DNA from 2 places in the Collinsella sp. LCP19S3_C9 genome. Region 1 is predicted to be linked to the other one. Evidence: predicted binding sites of a transcription regulator. Region 1 holds the regulator's gene; the other holds the start of a gene.
The links. Region 1 encodes NrdR, which represses ribonucleotide reductase genes. Its sites were predicted from a motif close to AAACACNATATATNGTGTTT; they were not measured.
Positions count from the first base shown of each region.

Region 1 (11,824 bases):
TGGCACCGGCATTTCTAAAGAGGGCTCGATTCTGGATATGGCTGTCGAGTGCGGCATATGCAAAAAGATGGGGTCTTGGTTTGCCTATGGTGAGGACAAACTCGGCAACGGTCGCGAGGCCGCTAAGACGTTCCTGCGCGAGCATCCCGATTGCGCCGACGAGATCGAGCACAAGGTTCGCCTTGCCTGCGGTCTTGAGTATGACGATGATGCCCCCTCCGAGGTTGAGTTGACCGATCAGCCCGCCCCCGAGGAGTTTGACGAGCTGTATGCCATCGATGGCTCCGCGATGCTCGACGATGACGACGAGTAACGGATGCCGACATGTCGTATACGGTGACCGAGGCTAGGGTCGTTTTTCCGGATAAGAAGACGGCCTCCTCGTTCTCGAGCGGTTATGCGTCTAAAAAGCCCTGTGCACATATCGATTGCGATCTGGAGGGCGGTTTTGAACGGTCCATTTGGATTCCCGTGCGTGTGGCACGTGTGTACGTTCAGAACCGTCTCGATCTTCCCTGCGACTGGGATGACTTTCGCGAGGCGGTGCAGCTTATCGAATGCAAATGTGCGCTCACCATGGTGACCGAGATGCTTTCGCGTCGCGATCATGCTACGGGCGAGGTGCGCGATAAGTTGGCGCGCTATGGCTTTCGTCAGCCCGCGATCGACTTTGCCGTCAATCGTGCCATCGAGTATCGTTTTTTGGATGAGAACCGCTTTTGCTCGTACTTTATCGAGGAGCGTAAGCGTCGTGGTTGGGGACAGCGCAAAATCGAGACTGAACTCAAGCGTCGCCATGTTGCACTTGATGAGATTCCAGGGTATCCCGAGGCTTATTTTGCCGAGGATGACGACTTGGCTCGCGCATCGGCTTTGCTCGCTAAGCGTCGCGTTCCCGAGGCACGTGCATTTGAAAAGCTCGTCAGATTTTTGATGGGCAAGGGCTTTTCCTATCACATTGCCGCGGATGCCGTTAAGGCGCGCCTCGATGCCTTAAGCGAGAAATGCGACGTTTAAGCATGCGCACGTTACGCCCCTGCCGTTCACCGCTCGATAGGCGCCGTGCTGGGTGCTTTGATTTGACAGTTGTTGCGGTTCAACGTAGGATAATTACTGTCATTTGCATTGTGATATGTGCTCATCTGCGATGAGTTTGTTTATATGTTTATCTGTATCCGACCCGCATAAGCTGCGCCCATATTACTCAAATGTCGCGAGCCGTTCGTATGGACGGTTCGCTTTGTTATGTAACGAATCCATAAAAAGGAGTGAGCATGCCGCTTATCATTGCAGCGCTCGTTGGCATTGTTTTGGGTGCCATCGTCGCCATTGCCTACATGCGCACCGCCAAGCAGGGTAGTCTTCACGAGGCCGAAGAAAAGATTCAGTCGGCACACGCGCAGGCAGAGTCCCTGATCGGTGATGCTAAGCGTCAGGCCGAGACCCTCAAAAAAGAGGCTCTGCTCGAGGCTAAGGAAGAGATCATCAAGAACAAACAGGCCGCCGAGGCCGAGGACAAGCAGCGTAAGAGCGAGATTCGCGCGCTCGAAAATCGCGTGATGCAGCGCGAGGAATCGCTCGACCGACGCAACGATGCACTCGATAAGCGCGAGCATCAGCTGTCCAGCCAGGCCGGTCAGGTCGAGAAGCGCTCTCGCGAACTTGAGGAGCTTTGCGCCAAGCAGACCTCCGAGCTCGAGCGTATTGCCGACCTTACGCGCGAGGATGCTCACAAGGAGCTGCTCGATAAGGTCCGCGGCGAGGTTACCCATGAGGCGGCCACCATCATCCGTGAGTCCGAGCAACAGGTCCGCGCCGAGTGCCACAAGACCGCTCAGGAGATTCTCTCCCTGGCGATCCAGCGCTGTGCTGCCGACCATACCGCCGAGGTCACCGTCACGTCCGTTCATATTCCCTCCGATGACCTTAAGGGCCGCATCATCGGTCGCGAGGGTCGTAACATCCGTACTTTCGAGCAGGTTTCCGGCGTCAACCTTGTGATCGACGATACCCCCGAGACTGTCGTGCTTTCGAGCTTTGATCCGGTCCGTCGTGAGACCGCCCGCGTGGCGCTCGAGAACCTCATTGCCGACGGTCGTATTCACCCCGCCCGCATCGAGGAGATGTACCACAAGGCCGCTGACTTGGTTCAGCAGCGTGTGCTCGAAGCCGGCGAGCAGGCCGCCTTCGATACCGGAATCCACGACCTGCATCCCGAGATCGTCAAAACCCTGGGCGCTCTGCGCTACCGCACCTCGTTTGGTCAGAACGTGCTACAGCACTCGCTTGAGGTCTCCGACCTGTGCGGCATCATGGCCTCCGAGCTTGGTCTGGATGTTGTGACCGCCAAGCGCGCGGGTCTTCTGCATGACCTGGGCAAGGCCATCGATCACGACGTTGAGGGTCCGCATGCTGTGATTGGCGCCGAGCTTGCCCGCCGTTATGGCGAGAAGCCCGTTATCGTCCACGCAATCGAGGCCCATCATGCCGATGTCGACCCCAACACGGTGCTCGACGTTCTGGTCCAGGCTGCCGATGCTGTTTCCGCTTCTCGTCCCGGCGCCCGTCGCGAGTCGGCCGAGAGCTACATCAAGCGCCTTGAGAAGCTCGAGGAGATCGCCAACTCTCATGACGGCGTCGAGCGTACCTATGCTATGCAGGCCGGTCGCGAGGTCCATGTCATGGTTCAGCCGGACAAGATTTCCGATGCCCAGTCCACGGTGCTTGCGCACGATATCGCCCATCAGATCGAGGAAGAGATGGAGTATCCCGGTCAGGTGCGTGTTGTCGTGATTCGCGAGAGCCGTGCCGTCGATATCGCTAAATAACATGAACGACGCGAACGAGCTCATCTCATTTATCGCGTCGATGTCGGGGGAGGGCAACCTTCGCGTCGAGGAAAACCTTGGCGAGGGGTATGTCCGCCTCCGCGTTTCGGAGGCCGAGCGCCGTCAGGCCAAGCATGACATTCAGCATGTAGAGGACATTGTCATCGAGATGCTGCGTAATGCTCGCGATGCCGGAGCCGATAAGGTCTATCTAGCCACGACCAAGGAGGAGGGTGTTCGTACCCTCCTCTTCCTGGATAACGGTTCGGGTGTGCCGCAGGATATGCAGGAGCGTATTTTCGATGCCCGTGTCACCTCCAAGCTCGAGAGCATGAAGATGGACCGTTGGGGTGTTCACGGTCGTGGTATGGCGCTGTTCTCTATCAAGCAGAACACCGATGAGGCACGCGTTGTTACATCGGGCGTCGATTTGGGCTCAGCGTTTAAGGTGTGCGTTGACACCGATCGCTTGGCTGAGCGCGCCGACCAGTCGAGCTGGCCTCAGGCGGTTAAAGACGAAGACGGCCGCTATGTATGCGCTCGCGGTCCTCACAACATCATTCGCGCAGCCTGCGAGTTTGCCCTTGAGGAGCTGCGCGACTGCGACGTGTATCTGGGCTCTCCGTCCGAGATCGCGGCGACCCTGTACGCCCAGGCTTCCAGTCGTCTCGATACGTCACGCCTGCTCTTTATCGATGACGAGTGCGAGCTTCCGGTTATCGATCGTTTAGGTCTTGCCTCGGATGCCGAGGACTTTATCCGGATTTGCTCCGGGCTGGGTCTCGAGATGTCCGAGCGTACTGCCCACCGTATTCTTTCGGGACAGATTAAGCCCGTTCGCGGCGTGTGCGCGCGTCTGCTGCGCGAGCGCGATTCCACCTCGCATTTGCCGGCTCCAGTCGATCTTGCCAAGGACCGTCGAGGCCTTCGCATTGCCAAGGATGACATGGCGCAGTTTTCGCGTGCTGTCGAGCGCGACTTCAATGACCTCGCCGCCCGGTATTACCTCAATCTGTGCGGCGACCCTAAGATTCGCGTTTCACGTGATCGCATCACCGTGACGTTCGATCTTGCCAAAGAGGAGTAGCATCTTTACCGAGTCCGCTCGGTACGATACAGTTATTGCAGTTAAAACGTACTTTTAAACGCAGGAGTTTCTTCATGGATTGCCTGAAGGTATCAAGCAAATCATCGCCCGCGTCCGTTGCCGGCGCCATTGCCGGTATGGTCAAAGATGGCGTTCCCGTCAACATTCAGTGCGTCGGTGCCGGCGCCGTCAACCAGGCCATAAAGGCCGTTGCCATTGCGCGAGGTTTTCTGATTCCGACTGGCTTTGATGTCTCTTGTGCGCCGGTGTTCTCTGACATCCTCATTAACGGGGAGTCTCGCACGGCAATCCGTCTCTCTATCTACGTTCACCAGATTAATCGGGCTGCTATGGACAATGTCGTCATGGACGACGTTAAGCCTGTTGCGTAAGCGAGTTTTCGCACGTTTGTAGCACCTTTGTGCCCCGTCGATATCATCGTTAGGATGTAAGCTCATGGACCAGCGTTTCGTACGCGATATTCTTGCCGGTAAAACCTATTTTATTCGCACATTCGGCTGCCAGATGAATCAGCATGACTCCGAGCGCGTGAGCGGTTTGCTCGATTCCTATGGCTGTCTTATGGCGCTCGATCCGGAGCATGCCGATATTGTCGTATTCATGACATGCTGTGTGCGCGAGGCTGCCGATACGCGCCTGTACGGTCAGTGCAATTCCTGCAAGAGTCTTCCTCCTTCTCCTTCGGGTAAGCGTGTGGTCGCCGTGGGTGGCTGCATCGCTCAGCGCGATGGCGAGGGCTTGCTCACCAACGTCGATAACGTCAACGTTATTTTTGGTACGCATTCGATTGCGCACGTGGCGGAGCTTATCGCCGAGGCGTTTATGGATGGCAAGCGCCATATCCGCACGAATGAGCATGAAGATACGGACGCCATGAGTATGCCGTGGCATCGCGAGACGCAGTATCATGCATGGGTGCCCATCATGACGGGCTGCAACAACTTCTGCACGTACTGCATCGTGCCGTACGTCCGTGGTCGCGAGAAGAGCCGCCCCTTCGAGGAGATTGTCGACGAGGTGACGGGTCTGGTGCGTCAGGGTGTGCGCGAGATTACGCTGCTGGGACAAAACGTTAACTCCTACGGTCGCGATCTCTTTGGCAAGCCGCGCTTTGCCGACCTGCTGCGCGCCGTGGGTGATACGGGCGTCGAGCGTATCTTCTTTACTTCTTCGCACCCCAAGGATTTGCTTCCCGAGACCATCGATGCTATGGCCGAGACACCTGCCGTTATGCCGCAGCTTCACCTAGCCGTTCAGTCGGGTTCCACGCGTATCCTTAAAGAGATGAATCGTCGGTACACGCGCGAGGATTATCTGGGCCTGGTCGATCGCATTCGTAACCGTATGCCCGAAATTGCGCTTTCGACCGACATCATCGTGGGCTTCCCGGGCGAGACCGAGCAAGACTTTGAGCAGACGCTCTCGCTTGCCGAGACGGTTCGCTATGCCCAGGCCTACACGTTTATTTACTCCAAGCGCGCCGGTACCCCGGCAGCTGAGATTTATGATCCCACCCCGCATGAGGTTATCCTTGAGCGCTTTAACCGTCTGGTCAAGGTTATCGAGACGACGGCATATGAGTATAACCAGGGCGAGCTTCACACCGTGGTACCTGCGCTTATTGAGGGCACGAGCAAGAAAAACGACGCTGTCCTTCTTGGTAAAAGTCCTAAGAACCAGACAGTGCATGCGCCGATTCCCGCTGGTTATAGTATCGATCAGCTTATCGGCAAAATCGTCGACGTCGATGTGGATGTCGCCAAGACGTGGTATCTGTCTGGCTCCGTTGTGGGTGAGCCTCGCTAATGGTTTCCCCCGGCACAAACCTTTCTGCCGTAGCGATCGTCGGTCCGACGGCGGTCGGCAAGAGTGATGTTGCCGACCGCCTGGCCTCTCGTCTGTCGTCTGAAGTGTTATCGTGTGACGCGATGCAAATCTATCGCGGTATGGATATCGGTACGGCCAAGATGATGCCCGAGGAGTGCTCGGTGCCCCTGCGTCTTGTCGATATCGTGGACCCGGGCGTCGCGTATTCTGCTGCGCTCTATCAGTCTGATGCCCGGGCGCATATCGAGCGTTTGCTTGGTGAGCAACGGCTTCCGGTCTTTTGCGGCGGCACGGGCTTGTATCTTAAGGCTGCACTCGATGAAATGGATTTTCCTTCGGGAGAGCTCGAGGACGAACGCCGCGCGGGTTATCAGGAGCTTGCCGAGCGTATTGGCGAGAAAGCTATGCATGCCCTGCTTGCCGAGCGTGATCCGGAATCGGCTGCCGTGATTCATCCCCATAACGTGCGCCGCGTGATCCGTGCGCTCGAGATGCACGATGACGGTGTGTCGTATGCCCAGCAGAAGTCTAAATTCAGCGTTCCACGTGAGCGTTATCATGCCTTGTGGTTTGGTCTGACGCGTAGCCGTGAAGTGCTGTATGAGCGCATTAACCTGCGTGTCGACCTTATGTTTGAGCAGGGGCTGGTCGATGAGGTCCGTGGCCTTATGGACCAGGGCCTGGGTGATGCACTCACGTCGATGCAGGCAATCGGTTACAAAGAGATTATTGATGCCTTGCGAGGCGCTATTACCATGGATGAGGCTCGCGAGCTTATCAAGATGCGCTCACGTCGCTATGCCAAGCGCCAACTTTCCTGGTTTAAGCGGGACGACCGCATCGTGTGGTTCGATATGGATGAGTTTACGATCGATGAGGTCGTCGATGATATCTACCGTCGTATCGAGGCTGCCTAATGGCACGTTTTCCCTTGGTTCCCACGGCGCCTGAACCTGAGCGTGCCGTCTTGGTTGGTGTTGAGTGGCGCGATAACGCCTGGCCGCTCGACCGTTCGCTCGACGAGCTCGAGCGCTTGGCTCACACTGCTGGAGCCCAATGCGTGGCACGCTTGTCTCAGCGTCTGGTTAAACCTTATCCCAAATCGTTTATCGGCTCCGGTAAGGTCGAGGAGCTATGCGGTTTGGTGCATCGTATGGATGCGGATGTTGTAATCTTCGACGACGACTTGACTCCTTCACAGCAGTCCTATCTTGAGAAAGCCGTGGGCGAACCGGTCAAGATTATTGACCGCACGGCGTTGATTTTGGATATCTTTGGCCTGCATGCTCAGACGCGTGAGGGTCGCTTACAGGTGCAGCTGGCTCAGTTACAGTATCTGCTGCCCCGTCTGCGAGGTATGTGGAGCCACCTTGCTAAGGAACAGACGCGTGGCGGCATTGGATCGCGTTTTGGCCAGGGCGAAAGCCAGCTCGAGGTCGACCGTCGCCTGATTCGCGATAAGATCGCAGCTCTTCGACGCGAATTGAAACAGGTTGAACAACGTCGTGATGTGCAATCGAAAAGCCGTATTGAATCTCCGGCGTTTCGCGTAGCGTTGGCTGGCTACACCAATGCCGGTAAGTCGACGTTGCTTAATCGATTGACGGGATCCACGGTACTTTCGCAGGATAAGCTGTTTGCCACGCTCGATCCTACGACGCGTTCGTATCGTTTACCCGGTGGCCGTGGCATGACGATCACTGATACCGTTGGCTTTATTCAAAAACTGCCCCATGGCCTGGTCGACGCGTTTAAATCTACGCTTTCCGAGGTGCTCGGCGCCGATTTGGTTCTTAAAGTTGTGGATGCTTCCGATGAGGATTACGAGCGTCAGCTTGAGGCGGTTGATCGTGTCCTTGACGAGATTGGTGCCGGTGAGCGCCTGACGCTTACCGTGTTCAATAAAATCGATCTGCTCGATAGCGTCGACCGCTTGAGCTTTCGCCGGCGCTATCCCGAGGCGGTATTGTTCTCGGCTCAGACGGGTGAGGGCCTTGATGACTTAGTCGATCGCATCGCTCGTGAAGCGGCCGCTACGGACGTGTTGCTCTCGGCCGATATCCCGTATCGAGAGGGCGCGTTAATCACGCTTGTGCACGAACAGGGAACCCTTCTGCACGAGGAATACCTCGAGGACGGCGTTCGTATTGTGGCAAAGCTTCCAGCCCGTATCGCACCGCGTCTCGAGCGTTATCGAACAGAGTAAATCAGCTCCAGTACACCCAAGATAACCGGTTGATGCAGCAGGTAGAACGGCAGCGCATGGCGCCCGAGACTTGCGAGCGCCGGGATGGGATTCGCATAGGCCCATCCCGGCGCCTCATAGTTTGCTTCCTGAGTCGTGTGGGCGGCAAAGAAGCCTGCAAGGTACATAAATACGAATGGTATGACTGGATAGTAATCACCAGAGACAAAGTTTGGACTTGGGAAACCCAGCCAAGCTAAATAGGGGATAGGATAAACCGTTTTAGGAATGCTCCAGGTAAGGGTAAAAAGTGTGAGGCAAATTGCTATACCCCATACCGACGGCACTTTAACGATCACCGGACGCGCGAGCGCGACAATGGCGGTGCAGGCCGCCATGCAGAACATGATGCCGAAGTTCACCGAGTCATCGACTGAGACGAGCGTCGTCGCGACCCATACGACAAAAGCGGCAGCGGCATATTTGACGGCACGCTTGATGTTGTTGCGCGAGAGGGTGCACATCCAGCCGGCAATAAACAAAAATACCCAACTGATGCTGGCACGCCAGATGTCTTGGAAGATGGTCTGAGTAAACCAGGGCATATCCCAACCATAAAGATAGGCAAGATCGTAGCAAGCATGAAATCCTGCCATCGACAGCATGGTAAATCCGCGAATGGTATCAAAGACCGTGATGCGGTTTTGCATTACGAGAACCGGCGCATCAATCCAACGACCTTGCCCAGGATCGTCGGATTTGTCGCATAGATGGGCTCCATGGTGTCGTTTTCGGGCTGCAAGCGAACTCGTCCCTGCTCCTTGTAGAACGTTTTGACCGTTGCGGAGCCATCGATCATGGCCACAACGATCTCGCCATTCATGGCACTCTTCTGTTCGCGAACGATGATATAGTCGCCGTTAAGGATACCGACGTTAATCATCGAATTGCCGTGGACCTCGAGGATAAAAGACCCCTGGTCCGTTGCGATCTCGGTCGGGATGGTAAAGGTGTCCTCGATATTTTGCTCGGCAAGGATGGGGATCCCTGCGGCGACACGGCCCACGAGGGGTAGCGATACGGTTCCGCGGGGTGCCGTGGGCTCATCGGACTTTGAGATGGAGACGGAGGCTCCGTCCTCGTCAAAGAGCTCTAGGGCACGAGGCTTGGTGGCGTCACGTTTGAGCAGGCCGCGTGCTTCCAGTGCGGAGAGATGTGCATGTACGGTGCTAGGGGAGGAAAGACCCACAGCCGAAGCCATCTCACGCACGCTGGGCGGATAGCCCTTTTCCTGCTGATACTCCTTGATGAAGTCGTAAATCTGCTGCTGTCGCTTGGTAATTTTGCGAGCCATCAGGGATTCCTCTCTACCTAACCCAAACAAATGTTCTATGTTTGCTTGACAGGAACAACTGTTCGAAGATAATAATAACCGAACACTCGTTCCCGCGCTAGACTTTTTTGTCCTCGCGGCTTGATAAAACAGTTCTCGTCAAAAACGCGAGAGGAGAACATGATGAATGCAACGGATATGGTCCAGGGAAACCTCGCCCTTAAGCTCGAGACGCCTGCGGCGCCGGCTTTCACGGTTGTCAAAGGCGGCCGATCTGGTTTTCAAACACTGCCTGGCAAGCCCGTCCGAAGCCAGTGCGTCGCCACGACTTCGGCCCCCGTTGCTCTGAAGGCCTCGACGATTGTCGCCCTGGCCGTTGCGCTCACGCTCTTCTTTGTACTTGCTACCTCGATCTTCAGCGCTCGTCACGCCGCATATGCCGAGTCCGCATCTAACGTTACCTATGAGACCGTCCGTGTTCAGTCTGGCGATTCCCTGTGGTCGCTTGCTCAGGAGCATTCCGTCGACGGTCTTTCTACGCAGGAGACTTCTGACATGATTCGCAGTGTCAATCATCTGGAGCATGGGTCACTCGATGCGAATGACGTTCTTAAAGTTCCTGCGCGTTCGTAAGATTTAAACTCCGGCACATGGTACCCTTGTTATCGTTTTGGAGGTGGTACCATGCGCTGTCCCAGATGCGGCAATGCACATACCCGTGTTGTCGATTCCCGTATGCAGGAATCTAATAACACCATTAAACGCCGTCGTGAATGTTGTTCGTGCAACTATCGCTTCACAACATTCGAGCGATGCGAAGACCCCATCGAGGTCATCAAATCTGACGGGTCAAAGCAGCGGTTCGATCGCAATAAGCTGCTGGTCGGCTTAATGCGCGCTACGATTAAGCGCGACATCGACACGAAAAAGCTCAATGAGCTCATCGATGACATCGAGGTGGAGCTGCGTTCCCGTACGCTGACGGCTGTTACGTCCCACGACCTGGGCGACATGGTGCTTAAGCGCCTGGCCAAGATCGACAAGGTGGCTTACATTCGCTTTGCCTCGGTCTATCGCGATTTCAAAGACATCGATGAGTTTTTGCAAGAACTCGACAAGCTAAGGTGATTTTATGTCCAACATTACAGTCAACATTAAGCGTCTCGACCCTACGATCGAGCTTCCCAAATACGCCCATCCCTCAGATGCCGGTTTGGACCTCCGTGCCAATGAGGACTGTACCCTTAAGCCCTTCGAGCGACGCTTGGTCTCTACTGGCCTTGCGATCGCGCTGCCCGATGGATACGCTGGCTTCGTTCAGCCTCGCAGTGGCCTGGCTATTAAGCAGGGGCTGTCTATAGTCAACACGCCCGGTCTTATAGACGCCCACTATCGAGGTGAGCTTAAAGTCATCCTTATCAACCTGGATCCATCCAATGAAATCCAGATCAACAAGGGTGACCGAATCGCTCAACTCGTCATCCAAGAAGTTCCTACGGTCAATCTCGTGGAGGTAGACGAACTAGACGAAACCGACCGAGGAGCCGGCGGTTTCGGTTCTAGCGGCGTATTGTAATGTCCGCTCACCCGTGGGTGGCCCCTATATATCATTCCATGCTCAAACATTCTCGCGGGGGCGCTCGTATCCCTCCCGCCCGCCTCTCACACATATCATTCCATGCTCAAACATTCTCGCTTCGCTGCGAAACTGCGCGCGGGACGATATGTATGGGGCTCAGGCGAAAGGGCTACATGCTTGAGATATAACAATCTTTCTAGTAAGCCAATGCGACAAAGGAACAGTCCCTTTGTCGCATTGGCTTACTACATTTGAATTTTCCGGTTTCGCCTTTGCAGATTCTAATGGTGGGGAATCTGGTATAGCTGCTAATACGTAAACGCAGCTTGCCTGCGGGAGGCCCCTATATATCGTCCCGCGCGCAGTTTCGCAGCGAAGCGAGAATGTTTGAGCACGGGATGATATATAGGGGCCTCCCGCAGGCAAGCGGACAGTCCAATGCTAGCGGATATGCGCGGGTTTTCCGCCCCAGTAGAAGCGGCAGAAGGCTCGTTTGCGCTTTTGGGGCTTGCCTGCAAGCTCCATGGTTGCGATGGCGATGTCCTCGGCCGCGTGTGGACGGCGTAACACTTCGCCATTGATGAGCAGTGCCTTGAGCGACTCGGGATGATCGTGGAGATGGCGCAGCGTCACAATGAGCTCGCGTGCGGTGGTGACATGCATGCTGGCGCCCAAGTCGGTGAGCATGGTGGTGTTGGCCTTTTCCTGGCCATAGGACTTGCCCAGCAGAATCATCGGCAGGTGTGCACACAGGCATTCGGTAACAGTGAGTCCGCCCGATTTGAGAATTGCCAGATCGCAGCCGTGCATGAGCGCTGCCATGTCATCGACATAGTCAAGAACCGTGACGTTTTCGAGTTTCATGGCTTCGAAGAGCGTTTTCAGGCGCGTGGCGTATTCCGTGTCCTTGCCCGGCAAAAAGACAAAGTGCATGTCCTCGAAGCTACGGAGGAAGGGGAGGGTT
Region 1 is NZ_JBQKDZ010000003.1:40,074-51,897, reverse strand. Features, by position in the region: gene recA (recombinase RecA) at 1-313, shown strand, start outside; gene ACTQXI_RS02200 (regulatory protein RecX) at 325-1,017, shown strand; gene rny (ribonuclease Y) at 1,275-2,828, shown strand; gene ACTQXI_RS02190 (ATP-binding protein) at 2,830-3,915, shown strand; gene ACTQXI_RS02185 (stage V sporulation protein S) at 3,990-4,307, shown strand; gene miaB (tRNA (N6-isopentenyl adenosine(37)-C2)-methylthiotransferase MiaB) at 4,372-5,742, shown strand; gene miaA (tRNA (adenosine(37)-N6)-dimethylallyltransferase MiaA) at 5,742-6,680, shown strand; gene hflX (GTPase HflX) at 6,680-7,969, shown strand; gene ACTQXI_RS02165 (heparan-alpha-glucosaminide N-acetyltransferase) at 7,954-8,658, opposite strand; gene lexA (transcriptional repressor LexA) at 8,658-9,302, opposite strand; gene ACTQXI_RS02155 (LysM peptidoglycan-binding domain-containing protein) at 9,465-9,914, shown strand; gene nrdR (transcriptional regulator NrdR) at 9,966-10,409, shown strand; gene dut (dUTP diphosphatase) at 10,414-10,857, shown strand; gene ACTQXI_RS02140 (MGDG synthase family glycosyltransferase) at 11,302-11,824, opposite strand, start outside.

Region 2 (11,824 bases), on a different contig from region 1:
TGGATATTGGCGTCTACACCGTCGAGCCCATGGTCGAGATCTTCGGCATGCCCTCCGGCCTTACGAGCATGGCTACTCTGCTCGACCCCACCACGCAAGAGCTCACCCATGGCCCCATCGATGGCTGCGGTTCCATCCTCGCCAGCTACGGCGGTGGCCGTATCTCCGTCGAGCTCGCGCACTCCAAAATTACGAATGACCTACTGCCCTCGCAGATCGAAGGCGAGCGTGGCACTATCCAGATTGACCATCTGTCCACGCCCCGCAACGTCCGCATCGACTATCGCGGCGATGTCGTACGCGGCTCGGCGACCGAGGCGCCGCGCGAACAGAGCGACAACGGCCGCGTGCTCGACCTTCCCAAATCGAGCAACACCATGGAATACGAACTCGCAGACTTTATCACCGCCATCGGCGGCATCGATAACGTCAAGGAAGAGATTTGGGAGACCCCGGCGGGACGTCACGAGCTTGGCCACTATCGCGACGTCACGCTTGTCTCGCTGCGCATCATGGATGCCGTGCGCCAACAGGCCGGCATTACCTTCCCCGCCGATTCTGTCAAGCAGGCCTAGCGATGGGTATTTTCGACAAGCTTTTCTCGGGCGTCGCCGGCGGCAGCCGCGAGCCCCAAAAGCCCTCTGGCGTCGAGCTCGAGCTGCGCCGCAGGCTTACTGTGCTCGCAAGCGACGAGGCCACTCAAGACACTCCCCTGCGCTATTTCCTGCGCTGGGAGGGACAGGTCCAAGGCGTTGGTTTTCGCTTTACCAACACCAACCTCGCGCAGGCACGCGCACTCACCGGCTGGGTGCGTAACATGGAAGACGGCTCAGTCGAGATGGAGATACAGGGAGCTCCAGCAAACATCCTATCTCATCTCGAGGCGCTTCATGCCTCCTACGAGCGCATGGGAACGCGTTTTCGCCTCGTAGACGCCCAGGTCCGAGCCCCACTTGCCAATGAAGACGGTTTCACTCCTCATTATTAGTATTGTGTGCTAAATACGGTATCATTTACCTACGATCGTTAATAGAAAAGAGGCGAGGCGCATGGCGGTGCAAAGAAGGAATACCAGGCAGCGAAAGCTAGTTCTTGATGCCGTGCGCCAAAGCTACAACCATCCCACCGCCGAAGAGATCTACAACGCTGTGCGCGCGCAGGATGACAAAATCAGCCGCGGTACGGTCTACCGCAACCTCAATCTCTTGGCCGATGCCGGGGAGATTCTCTCGATTAAAACGCCGGGCGGCAGCCGCTTCGATCGTGCCATCGAACCGCATGCGCATATCATCTGCACCTCGTGTGGCCGCGTCATCGATGTGCCGCTCCCCTTCAATACCCAGCTCGACGCCAGGGCATCCGAACAAATCGGATGGAGCGTCAGCTCGCACTACACCATCTTCGAGGGCCTCTGCCCCAACTGTAGGTAGATTTTGGGGCATGCCTTAAAATCAACTTTTCACCGATTGCGGCAAAAGGAAGATTTCCAGGCATGTCCCAAATGTCTACTCAGCAAGTAGGCGACGCAGCTCTTCTTCGACCGTGCACACGTAACGGACGCGGTCGTTGATACCGCGCATACTGGGATTGCAGCTCTCCATCAGATAGGGATGGCCCACCACGTTGAGCATGTCGCGGTCGTTTTCATTATCGCCAAACGCCATCATTTCGTTAGGTGAGATCCCCAGCGCACGACCATAATCGGCAAGCGCGGACCCCTTGCCCGAATCAAAGCCGATAAAGTCGGTCCATTCGGTTCCCGACGTCATCACATCGACCCGGTCGCCAAAGCGACGGACGAAATACTCCAGCGCCGCCGGCTGCTCTGTCTCGGGCGTTTGAAACGCGATCTTAATGACGTCCTCGTCGATGTCCTCGGGGCGGTCGACCACCGCCACATCGCAATGGACCTCGTAGCGCAAATGGTCGACGAATGCATCGTTGCCGCTCATGGTGTAGAGGTGCCCCTCGCAGGAAAGGGTCACGTCGGCATGGGGATACGCAACCACGGCATTTGCGATATCCATAGCAAGGTTACGCTCCATGGAACGCTTGACAACGGCACGCCCCTCGCTCATCACGAGGGCTCCGTTTTCGCATACATAGGCGAGCTCATCGGCCACCGGGGCAAACAGATAGCGCAAGCTCGCATATTGACGGCCGCTCGCCGGCATAAACACGATGCCACGACGATGCAGCTCATCGATGAGCTCAAAGGCCTCGGAACGCGGCTCGCACTCCCCCGGATGCAGCAACGTGCCGTCCAAATCGCATGCAATCAGCTTGATTCCCTCAAGACCCATATGCTTTCCCCCACAGCACCTCATCAACAGCAAGACGGACTTTGAATAGCTGCCTCTCAAATTCCGTCTTGCTCATACGCACGTTAACCGCGCGCCTTTTTTACGATCGTAAAGTCGGGAGCCATGCTCACAACGGCATACGCCGCACTCGACGCAAAACGCCGGTCCGTATCGAGTTCACGGCTAACCACCGAGAGCATAACGCCCTCGACGCCCCGGAGCATGCGGCCCAAAACAGGCTGCACCGGCGTATACATGCGCACGGTATGCTCGTCCGAATCGCCTCGGAAAAGCGGCGCATGCATGTTGCCGATCTCCCAGCACGCATGCGCGAGCGCAATCGGATCCATGCGGTCGACTTCGACCAAATAAACCTCGGCGCTGCGCAGGCGCACGACAACCGCCACGGGCACCATGCCCGAACGGTCGATGGCGAGCACGTCGCCGTCGGCAAGACGACTGCCGTCGGCAGTATCCAGCCGAACATCGACCGTGCGCCCCAGCTCCGTCACGCCCGCAAACGCGCATGCATCAGCCTGGTCCCAATCGAGCAGTAGCTCGTCAACTTCAAAGATGCCACCCAGCTCCCGACGAAGCAGGAGTTCATAGGACGGATCGTTGAGATTTCCCAAGCATGTCGTCGAAACCAAGCGTTCAGGCATACTCTAATCCTCGACCTCGACGAGCTCGATATCAAAGTTGAGATCCTTGCCGGCCAGCTCGTGGTTAGCATCGAGCGTCACGGCCTCGGGCGTCACATCGATGACAACGGCAGGGACAGGCATGCCGCTCGGCGTGGACAGGAAGAGCTTCATGCCCTTCTCGATCTGCTCGATGTTGGGAACCTGCTCGGCCGGGAAGGTGATAACCATCTCGGGATTGTGCTCGCCGTAGGCATCGGCAGCAGGAATGTGCACGGACTTCTTCTCGCCCACCTGCATGTCGACAACGGCGGCATCGAAGCCCTTGATCATCTGACCGGCACCGCAGGTGAACTCCAGCGGCTCGCCGCGATCGTAGGAGCTATCGAACTGCGTGCCATCGTCGAGCGTGCCGCGATAATGAGTCTTGACCTTCTTGCCCTGGTTGGACATGGAAACCTCCGTGATAAGGGCGGCACACAACGCGGGCCGCCATGAACGTATGGCGCTAACTATACCCTAGTCATACAATTCGAAGACAGTTTGCAAAGAAACGCTGCAACCGGAGGAACCATGGCATATCCCGTATTTGACTTGCACTGCGACACCGCCGACCGCATCGGCTGGGCCACGCTCGATCTCGACCTGCGCTTTACCGCCGGCACCGACGGTTATTTCCCCGGCGACGAGACGCATCCGCAAGATTTCGACCTCATCGAGGGCAATGCCTGCGCCATCTCGCTCGCAAAGATCGGCAACACGCCGTGGGCACAGTGCTTCGCCACGTTTATCCCCGACGAGATTCCCACCGCCCACGCCGCGCGCTTCCAGGCGCAGATCATGGCGCATATGAGCGGCCAGGCCATGCTCAACCACGACCGCATGGTCAACGTGCGCAGCGCCGCGGACATTCGCCCCGCGCTCAAGGACGGCAAGGTCGCCTGCATCCACACCATCGAAAACGCCACGTTCTTTGCCGAGGACCCCGCACTGATCGAGGTGCTCAAGAGCTTGGGCGTACTCATGTCATCACTCAGCTGGAACGCGCAGGGGCCGCTCGCGAGCGGACACGATACCCACGCCGGCCTCACCGCCGCCGGCATCGAGGCACTTACGCAGATGGAGCACGCCGGCATGGTGCTTGACGTCTCCCATCTCAACGATGAGTGCCTTGACGAGGTCGCCGTCCGCGCCACGCGTCCCTTCGTCGCCAGCCACTCCAACTCCCGTGCGGTTTGCGGCGCCAAACGCAATCTTACCGACGACCAGTTCCGCACCATTCGCGACATGGGTGGCATCGTCGGCCTCAACTACTGCAGCGAGTTCCTTTCCAACGACGCAACCGACAAGACCGCCGCAGACGTCACCTTCGATCAGCTGGCGGCACATATCGAGCACTGGCTCGACCTGGGCGGCGAGGACGTCATCGCGCTCGGCGGCGACTGGGACGGCGCCACGGTGCCCGCTTTCCTCTCCGATGCCAGCAAGATGCCCGAGTTCCAGAACATGCTCTCCAAGCATTTTGGCAAGACCGTGATGCAAAAGCTCTGCAGCGACAACGCGCTTGCCTTCTTTGAGCGTTATTAATTTCACATCCCTTGAGCGGGCCGGCATGCCGAACGGTCGACATGCCGGCCCGTCCCCAATCTGAAGGACCGCTTTTGACGCAGCAGTTTACGATTTCCGTATCCCGACCGGATGGGATGCCCATCCCCGTCGTCGTTACCAAAAAGCGTGTCAAGAACTTCAACCTACGCGTCACATCGAGCGGTGAGGTCCACGCCAGTGCGCCGCTCGGCGCCACCCGCGAGCGTATCGAAGCATTTGTGAAGCGCAACAGCGCCTGGATTATCAGCCGACTTGCCCAGCGCGAGCAACGTCAGGCGACGGAGCGAGAGCCGCTCAGCCCCTCGTCCATCATTGCGCTTTGGGGCAAGCCCATCACGGTACAAGATGCGCTCGATCACAACTTTGCATCACCCGCACCGCGACCCAAACAGGCCACCTTCGCAAGTTTTATGGGTACCGACGAGCCAAGTGGGCGCGCGCAGGCAAAGCAGCGCACGGCCCTCGACGGCCTAACGCCCGATGAGCTCCAAGCCCGCATCGACCAGCTCTATACATCCGAGGTCACCACGGCGCTGCGCGATATGGTGCGCACATACGAAATCGCAATGGGTGTCGTCGCTTCCCGCGCTTCCGTGCGCAGCATGAAAACGCGCTGGGGCTCGTGTACGCCCAAAACCGGTGCCATTCGCATCGCACGCGAGCTTGCCGCCTACCCCGTCGAGTGCCTTGACATGGTTGTCGCCCACGAGCTCGTCCACTTGCTCGAGCCAAGCCACAATCAGCGGTTTCACGCCCTGCTCGACACGTACTGCCCCAACAATAGAGCTCTGTCGCAGCGGCTCAAGCAGCCACCCATAGAGACGTATTAGAACCGGTTAGCGCACGCGCTCGATCTCGACACCGCAGCTTGCCAGGGGAAGACCGACGGGCGCCCAAGGCTTATCGAGCTTAACACGCACGCCGAGCAGCAGAGGGTAACGACGTAGCAGCATCTGGGCCACGCCCTCGGCTGCGGCCTCGATGAGCTTAAACGTATGCTCGCGCAGATAGCCATCGACATCGTGGCACACCGAGCCGTAGTCAATCGAGGCATCCAGGTTATCGTGCTCCCCTGCTGCACGCAGGTCGGCATAGAGCACCAAGGACACGATGAACTTCTGACCCAGGGCGTTCTCCTCGGGATACACGCCGTGGTTGGCAAAGACCTCAAGACCTTCAACGGTGATGCGATCGGCATGGCGCAGATCGTCATAGCTCACGTGGGGCACCGCCGTTGCGGTGGATATTTCGCCCCTTCCACGGCGGGCGAGCTCGGCGCCTTCAGTCTTGGTTGCATTCTCGGGCAGTTTCTTGTTACCCATCGCGATCGTCTCCTTCGTTTAGAACCCCGACCGCGCAAACCAACTACACGCGAATCGACAGGTTCTTTTTATCATCGCTCCAGTTGCAGGCATTGCGCGCGGGGCATGCAAAGCAGGCGCGCGACGCTTTGTCGGCTGCATAGAGCAGACGCTCCAGCGGTTGGCTGTTCACGCGCAGCTTTCTATGGCCTAAAATGGCCGTCTTAATGGCCGCGGCATCGGCCGGATCAAATGCCACGTCATCGGGCATGCCGCCAAGAATCGCATCAGCGACGCGCTCGCTTGCAACATCATGGGATATACCCGATTCATACTGTTCATCTTTGCCGATATCGTGAAGAAGTGCCGTGGCGTAGATGACCTCGCGGTCAAATTCGAGCTGTTCCTCAAGATTCTTAATCCACATAATGCGCGCGACATCCAGCAGATGGTCAATACCGTGGCGGCAAAAGATGCGCCCCGATTCCAACTGTGCAATGTTGCCCAGGTGTCGCCGGAACAGCCCGTTGGCACAAATGTAATCAATGCGAGGCATGGCGCCAAAGGGAGTCAGGCCCGAAGCCATAAAGCCGCGACGCGGCGTCCCCTCATCGGTCTTCGATGTAAAGTCGTTGACGACTCTCATGGTTAGCGGCCCAGCATCCTAAAGAATCGCTCCTCGAGCGCGGGATCGGTCTCAAAGACACCGCGACGAGCAAGCGTTACGGTCTTGGTACCGGGCTTTTGCACGCCGCGCATGGTCATGCACATATGCTCGGCTTCCATCAGCACGATCGCCCCTTGGGGAGCAAGATACTCCATGAGGGCATCGGCAACCTGCGCGCACAGCTGCTCCTGCAGCTGCAGACGACGGGCATAGACCTCAACCGTGCGAGCAAGCTTAGACAGACCCGCCACGCGACCGTTAGGGATATAGCCGATCGCAGCCTTGCCATAAAACGGCAGCAGATGGTGCTCGCACAGCGAGTAAAACGTAATGTCGCGCTCGATAACCAAATCGTTCGAAGCGACGGCAAAGGTTTTGGACAGGTGCTCCTCGGCACTCCGGCCCATACCGCCGGCAATCTCGCCATACATACGGGCGACGCGTGCCGGGGTCTCCAGTAGGCCCTCACGAGTTGGGTCCTCGCCTATACCTTCAAGCAGCAGCTTAATAGCAGTCTCGACTTTTTCCTGATCGACCATCTGGGCCTCACTTTTTTCGATTTCGCGTTCGCGCTATGGTACCACGCTGGCACGCAACCTCTTCCAGCTACATAGTATGGGTCGAATAGACCGGATCGTCCCGCCAAAGCTCCACAGCGTCGCAAAGCGCAACGCCCTCGCGCGCAGCACGAGCGCGCGTGGCGTTCATGTCGATCACGCGCTGATTGCTCGAGCCCCTAAAGCGCAACGAGATATCGTACAGATCTTGAACGAACGGACCGTCTACCAGCATGTCGAGGCAAGCAAGGATACGGTCCGTCACGTCGGTATGGTGGCGGCCGCCCGGCATTAGTTCCTCGAGCACATCACCGGTAAAGCACCAAATGGTCTTCCCAGACTCCACAGGATAGGTCGCACGCACGCGTTCGATAAAATCAACGAGCCCCGCCTGGTTCTCGGGTTCCATAGGCTCCCCGCCCAGAATCGTCAGGCCATCAATAAAGGGATGATCAAGACTCTCGATGATTTTGTCCTCGACGGCACGATCGAACGGTTCACCCGCGGCAAAGTCCCACGCGACGGAGTTAAAACAATTCTTGCACCCACGACGGCACCCACTCACAAACAGAGAAGTACGAACGCCTTCTCCATCAGCAATGTCGAAATACTTAATGTTCGCGTAGTTCATAGGTAACCTTCCTGGGGGTCTGGAGCATATCATCCCGTCCTCAAACATTCTCGGCCTTCGGCCTGCGAAACTGCGGGCGGGACGATATGCTCCAGATCCCTCGCGAGCGACACTCGGTGAACAAAGCGAACATCGAGTATGGGGTTCGAGGTCCAATAAAAACTGGGTTGCGGCTCAACCGCCATCGCAAGTAAATCGCAGCTGCAGCTCGAATTATTTCCGCCAAGAACTTCGAGGAGTGAGCAGACCGCATACTGCATCTCAGCTACATCAACTTGGCTGCCCCGTAGCGAGGCCCCGGACCTTTGCTCGATATGAGTTCCGCACGAACAGGAGGCGCCAGTGGCGCCTCCGTCGTGAGCCAGGGCTGTCCGAAATAGCGAGTAAAGGTCCGGGGCCTCGCTACGGGGCAGCCTGGGATGGTTATTAGAGATGCAGCACGCGGTCGCGGATCTCCTCGGTTCGACCCTGGTTCCAGAACTGGGTACCGATGTAGCCGCACGTGCGACGGGCGACATTCATCTTCTCCTGGTCACGATTGCCGCAATTGGGGCACTCCCACACCAGTTTGCCATCGTCCTCGACAATGCGAATCTCGCCGTCATAGCCGCACACCTGGCAGTAATCGCTCTTGGTGTTGAGCTCAGCGTACATGATGTTGTCGTAGATGTACTGCATTACGCGAATGACCGCCTTGAGGTTGTCCTGCATGTTGGGAACCTCAACGTAGGAGATAGCACCGCCCGGCGAAAGCTGCTGGAACATACCCTCAAACTTAAGCTTGTCGAAGGCATCGATCTCCTCGGACACGTGGACGTGATAGCTGTTAGTAATGTAGCCCTTGTCCGTCACGCCCGGGATAATGCCGAAACGGCGCTGCAGGCACTTGGCGAACTTGTAGGTCGTCGACTCAAGCGGGGTGCCGTACAGCGAGAAGTCGATATCGCTTTCGGCCTTCCACTCGGCGCACTTGTCGTTCATGTGCTGCATGACGGCCATGGCAAACGGCGTGCCCTCCTTCTCGGTGTGGCTGTGGCCCGTCATGTACTTGACGCACTCATACAGACCGGCGTAACCCAGGCTAATGGTGGAATAACCGCCCACGAGCAGCTTGTCGATCGTCTCGCCCTTCTTAAGGCGCGCCAAGGCACCGTACTGCCAAAGAATCGGCGCAGCATCCGAAAGCGTGCCCATCAGGCGCTCATGACGGCACAGCAGGGCGCGGTGGCACAGCTCAAGGCGCTCATCGAAGATCTTCCAGAACTTGTCCATGTCCTGATGCGAGCTCAGCGCAACATCGGGCAGGTTGATGGTCACAACACCCTGGTTAAAGCGACCATAGTACTTAGGCTTGGTCGGGTCATAGTTCAGAGCGTTGGCGACATTGTTAAAGCCGTTGCCCGAACGGTCGGGCGTCAGGAAACTGCGGCAACCCATGCAGGTATAGCAATCGCCGTTGCCGGCGGTCTCGCCCTTAGACAGTTTGAGCTCGCGCATCTTCTTCTCGGAGATGTAGTCGGGCACCATGCGCTTGGCGGTGCACTTGGCGGCGAGCTTGGTCAGATAGAAGTACGGCGAATCCTCGCGGATGTTATCGTCCTCGAGCACGTAGATGAGCTTGGGAAACGCCGGGGTGATCCACACGCCGGCTTCGTTCTTAACGCCCTCATAGCGTTGACGAAGCGTCTCCTCCACAATCATGGCAAGGTCGTGCTTCTCCTGGGGCGTACGGGCCTCATTGAGATACATAAAGACCGTCACGAACGGCGCCTGGCCATTCGTGGTCATAAGGGTCACGACCTGATACTGAATCGTCTGGACGCCGCGACGAATCTCATCGCGCAGGCGTTCCTCAACGACCTCGCGAACCTTCTCGGCAGATGCCGAAACACCGAGCTCCTCAAGCTCGCGAGCGACCTCGCCGCGAATCTTTTGACGGCTCACCTCAACGAACGGGGCGAGATGGGTCAGCGAAATAGACTGACCGCCGTACTGGGAGGAAGCAACCTGGGCGATAATCTGCGTCGCGATGTTGCAGGCGGTCGAGAAGCTGTGCGGCTTCTCGATCAGCGTGCCCGAGATAACGGTGCCGTTCTGGAGCATGTCCTCCAGGTTCACCAGATCGCAGTTGTGCATGTGCTGGGCAAAGTAATCCGAATCGTGGAAATGGATCAGGCCCTCATTATGGGCATCCACGATCTCCTGGGGCAGCAGCACGCGTTGGGTCAGGTCCTTGGAAATCTCGCCGGCCATATAGTCGCGCTGAACGGAATTGACGGTCGGATTCTTATTGGAGTTCTCCTGCTTAACCTCTTCGTTATTGCACTCGATCAGCGACAGGATCTTGTCGTCGGTCGTGTTCTTTTGGCGCTTCAGGCTCTGAACATAACGATAGATGATGTAGCGGCGAGCGACCTCGTAGCAGTCGAGACGCATGATCTCGTCCTCGACCAGATCCTGGATCTCCTCGACCGATACGGTATGGCCGGCCTTCTCACATGCCTCGGCGACGTTTTGCGCCGCGTAGATCACCTGGCGGTCGGTAAGACGAGAGCCCTCCTCGACCTCCAAGTTGGCGGCGCGAATCGCATTGACGATCTTATCGATGTCAAAGGCAACCTCGGTGCCGCTGCGCTTGATGATCTTCATCCTCTTGCCTCTTTCGCGTCGTAATCCCATTGCGCTTCAGAGCCAAACGATGCCTGGCAGGGCTTGTCCCTGTCTTGCGGCGCCGTCGCGCAATCTGTGTTCTCGATAAACCATAGGTCCTCATGCGGACAATCCTCGCGGCCGATCAAGCGGCTCAAAGGCGTGTCCAAATGGGACGAACAAGGTCTTCGTTCTCTGTCCGACATCTATCATACGACAAAGACGCCTCTATATCCTGTATTCTTTTTTTAGGTTAAACACAACATATAGTGTTTCAGCAGGTCAAAGCAATTGGTCATTTTACAGACACATTAATTATGAGGGTTTCTTGGCAAGTCGGTAAAACGTTACCAACGCGGCTACCTGCAAGGCAGTTATAAAACCCCCTAGTCAAGCCGCCGACAAATCCTACCAAAACCAAGCCGCTCACGCGAAAAGAATCCAAAAGATTATGCTTGACCAACATGTTGCGGTCGAATGCCGGCGGACGGAGCGACGGGGCTGCAAACGCTCGGAAGACTACAGCCCCGGCACCCCGTCCGCCGGCATTCGATAGGCGAGGAGCTATTAGTTCTCTTCGCGAGCTATCATGCGGCCGAGAGCCGCTGTAAAGGGATCGAGCAGCACGCCGGCGATAACCACAAAAGCCCACCCCTTTGTGACAAGGCCCGCCCAGCGCGCGAAGAACGTACGGCCTTCAATCGTTCCGAATCCTCCCTGGAAGGCAATCTCGCCAAAACCGATCACCATAAAAAGGAGCGTGGCGCCGATGACCGTACCGGCGATCTTGTGCGATGCACTCCCCTGCTCAAAACCAAAAAAGTCCAGGCACATACCAACCGTTTTGCCAAACAGCGGGAGTGCGCTCAGAACCTCGGCGATCACCGTGGCCACGATGAGTTGTCCCCAAAAGCCCGTGGGGCTCGTCAGATCCAAGCCAGGCGCCCCTTCAATGATGGGGAGAAACGCGCAGAGCAATAGCGGGTTGAAGAAGCCGTTGAGAATACCGATAACGCGGTTGACAGGTAACTTCATAGCCTAAAGCCTTTCAAAGTCATTGATAGAAAGAGGGCCGCCGGCATATGTCGGCGGCCCCGATAAAACATGATGTGCGGCGAAGCAACTACAAGAGCGGCTACTCCGCCTCGCCGCTGGCCGCCATCGTCTCGGCCTCGGCAAGCTGGGCCGGGGTGAGCTTGCGATACTTAATGGCGCCAAAGACGACACAAGCCGCACAGACGATCATGCCGGCGATGAACTTCTGGTCAATCGTTGCACCAAACGGCGACGTCACGGCCTCAAACACAATGGGAGACAGTGCCATGTCAAAGTTGATGCCTGCCATGCCAATGGCGAGGTTAAACGCACGTCCCTCGGGGGCAGAGTTGCCGGCGGCAAAATTGCCCTCCAGCGGCACGTAGGTCTCCTTGCCCAGCGCAACGACAAAGCCCGCAACGCACAGCACCA
Region 2 is NZ_JBQKDZ010000004.1:91,062-102,885, forward strand. Features, by position in the region: gene ACTQXI_RS03145 (Gfo/Idh/MocA family protein) at 1-575, shown strand, start outside; gene ACTQXI_RS03150 (acylphosphatase) at 578-988, shown strand; gene ACTQXI_RS03155 (Fur family transcriptional regulator) at 1,050-1,430, shown strand; gene ACTQXI_RS03160 (HAD-IIB family hydrolase) at 1,506-2,303, opposite strand; gene ACTQXI_RS03165 (urease accessory protein UreE) at 2,387-2,965, opposite strand; gene ACTQXI_RS03170 (FKBP-type peptidyl-prolyl cis-trans isomerase) at 2,969-3,397, opposite strand; gene ACTQXI_RS03175 (dipeptidase) at 3,518-4,531, shown strand; gene ACTQXI_RS03180 (M48 family metallopeptidase) at 4,606-5,382, shown strand; gene folB (dihydroneopterin aldolase) at 5,389-5,874, opposite strand; gene ACTQXI_RS03190 (HD domain-containing protein) at 5,918-6,499, opposite strand; gene folE (GTP cyclohydrolase I FolE) at 6,502-7,059, opposite strand; gene nrdG (anaerobic ribonucleoside-triphosphate reductase activating protein) at 7,127-7,708, opposite strand; gene nrdD (anaerobic ribonucleoside-triphosphate reductase) at 8,135-10,357, opposite strand; gene ACTQXI_RS03210 (hypothetical protein) at 10,925-11,392, opposite strand; gene ACTQXI_RS03215 (MFS transporter) at 11,493-11,824, opposite strand, start outside.
Region 2: the regulator NrdR is predicted to act here: its motif matches at 10,613-10,632, upstream of nrdD (anaerobic ribonucleoside-triphosphate reductase).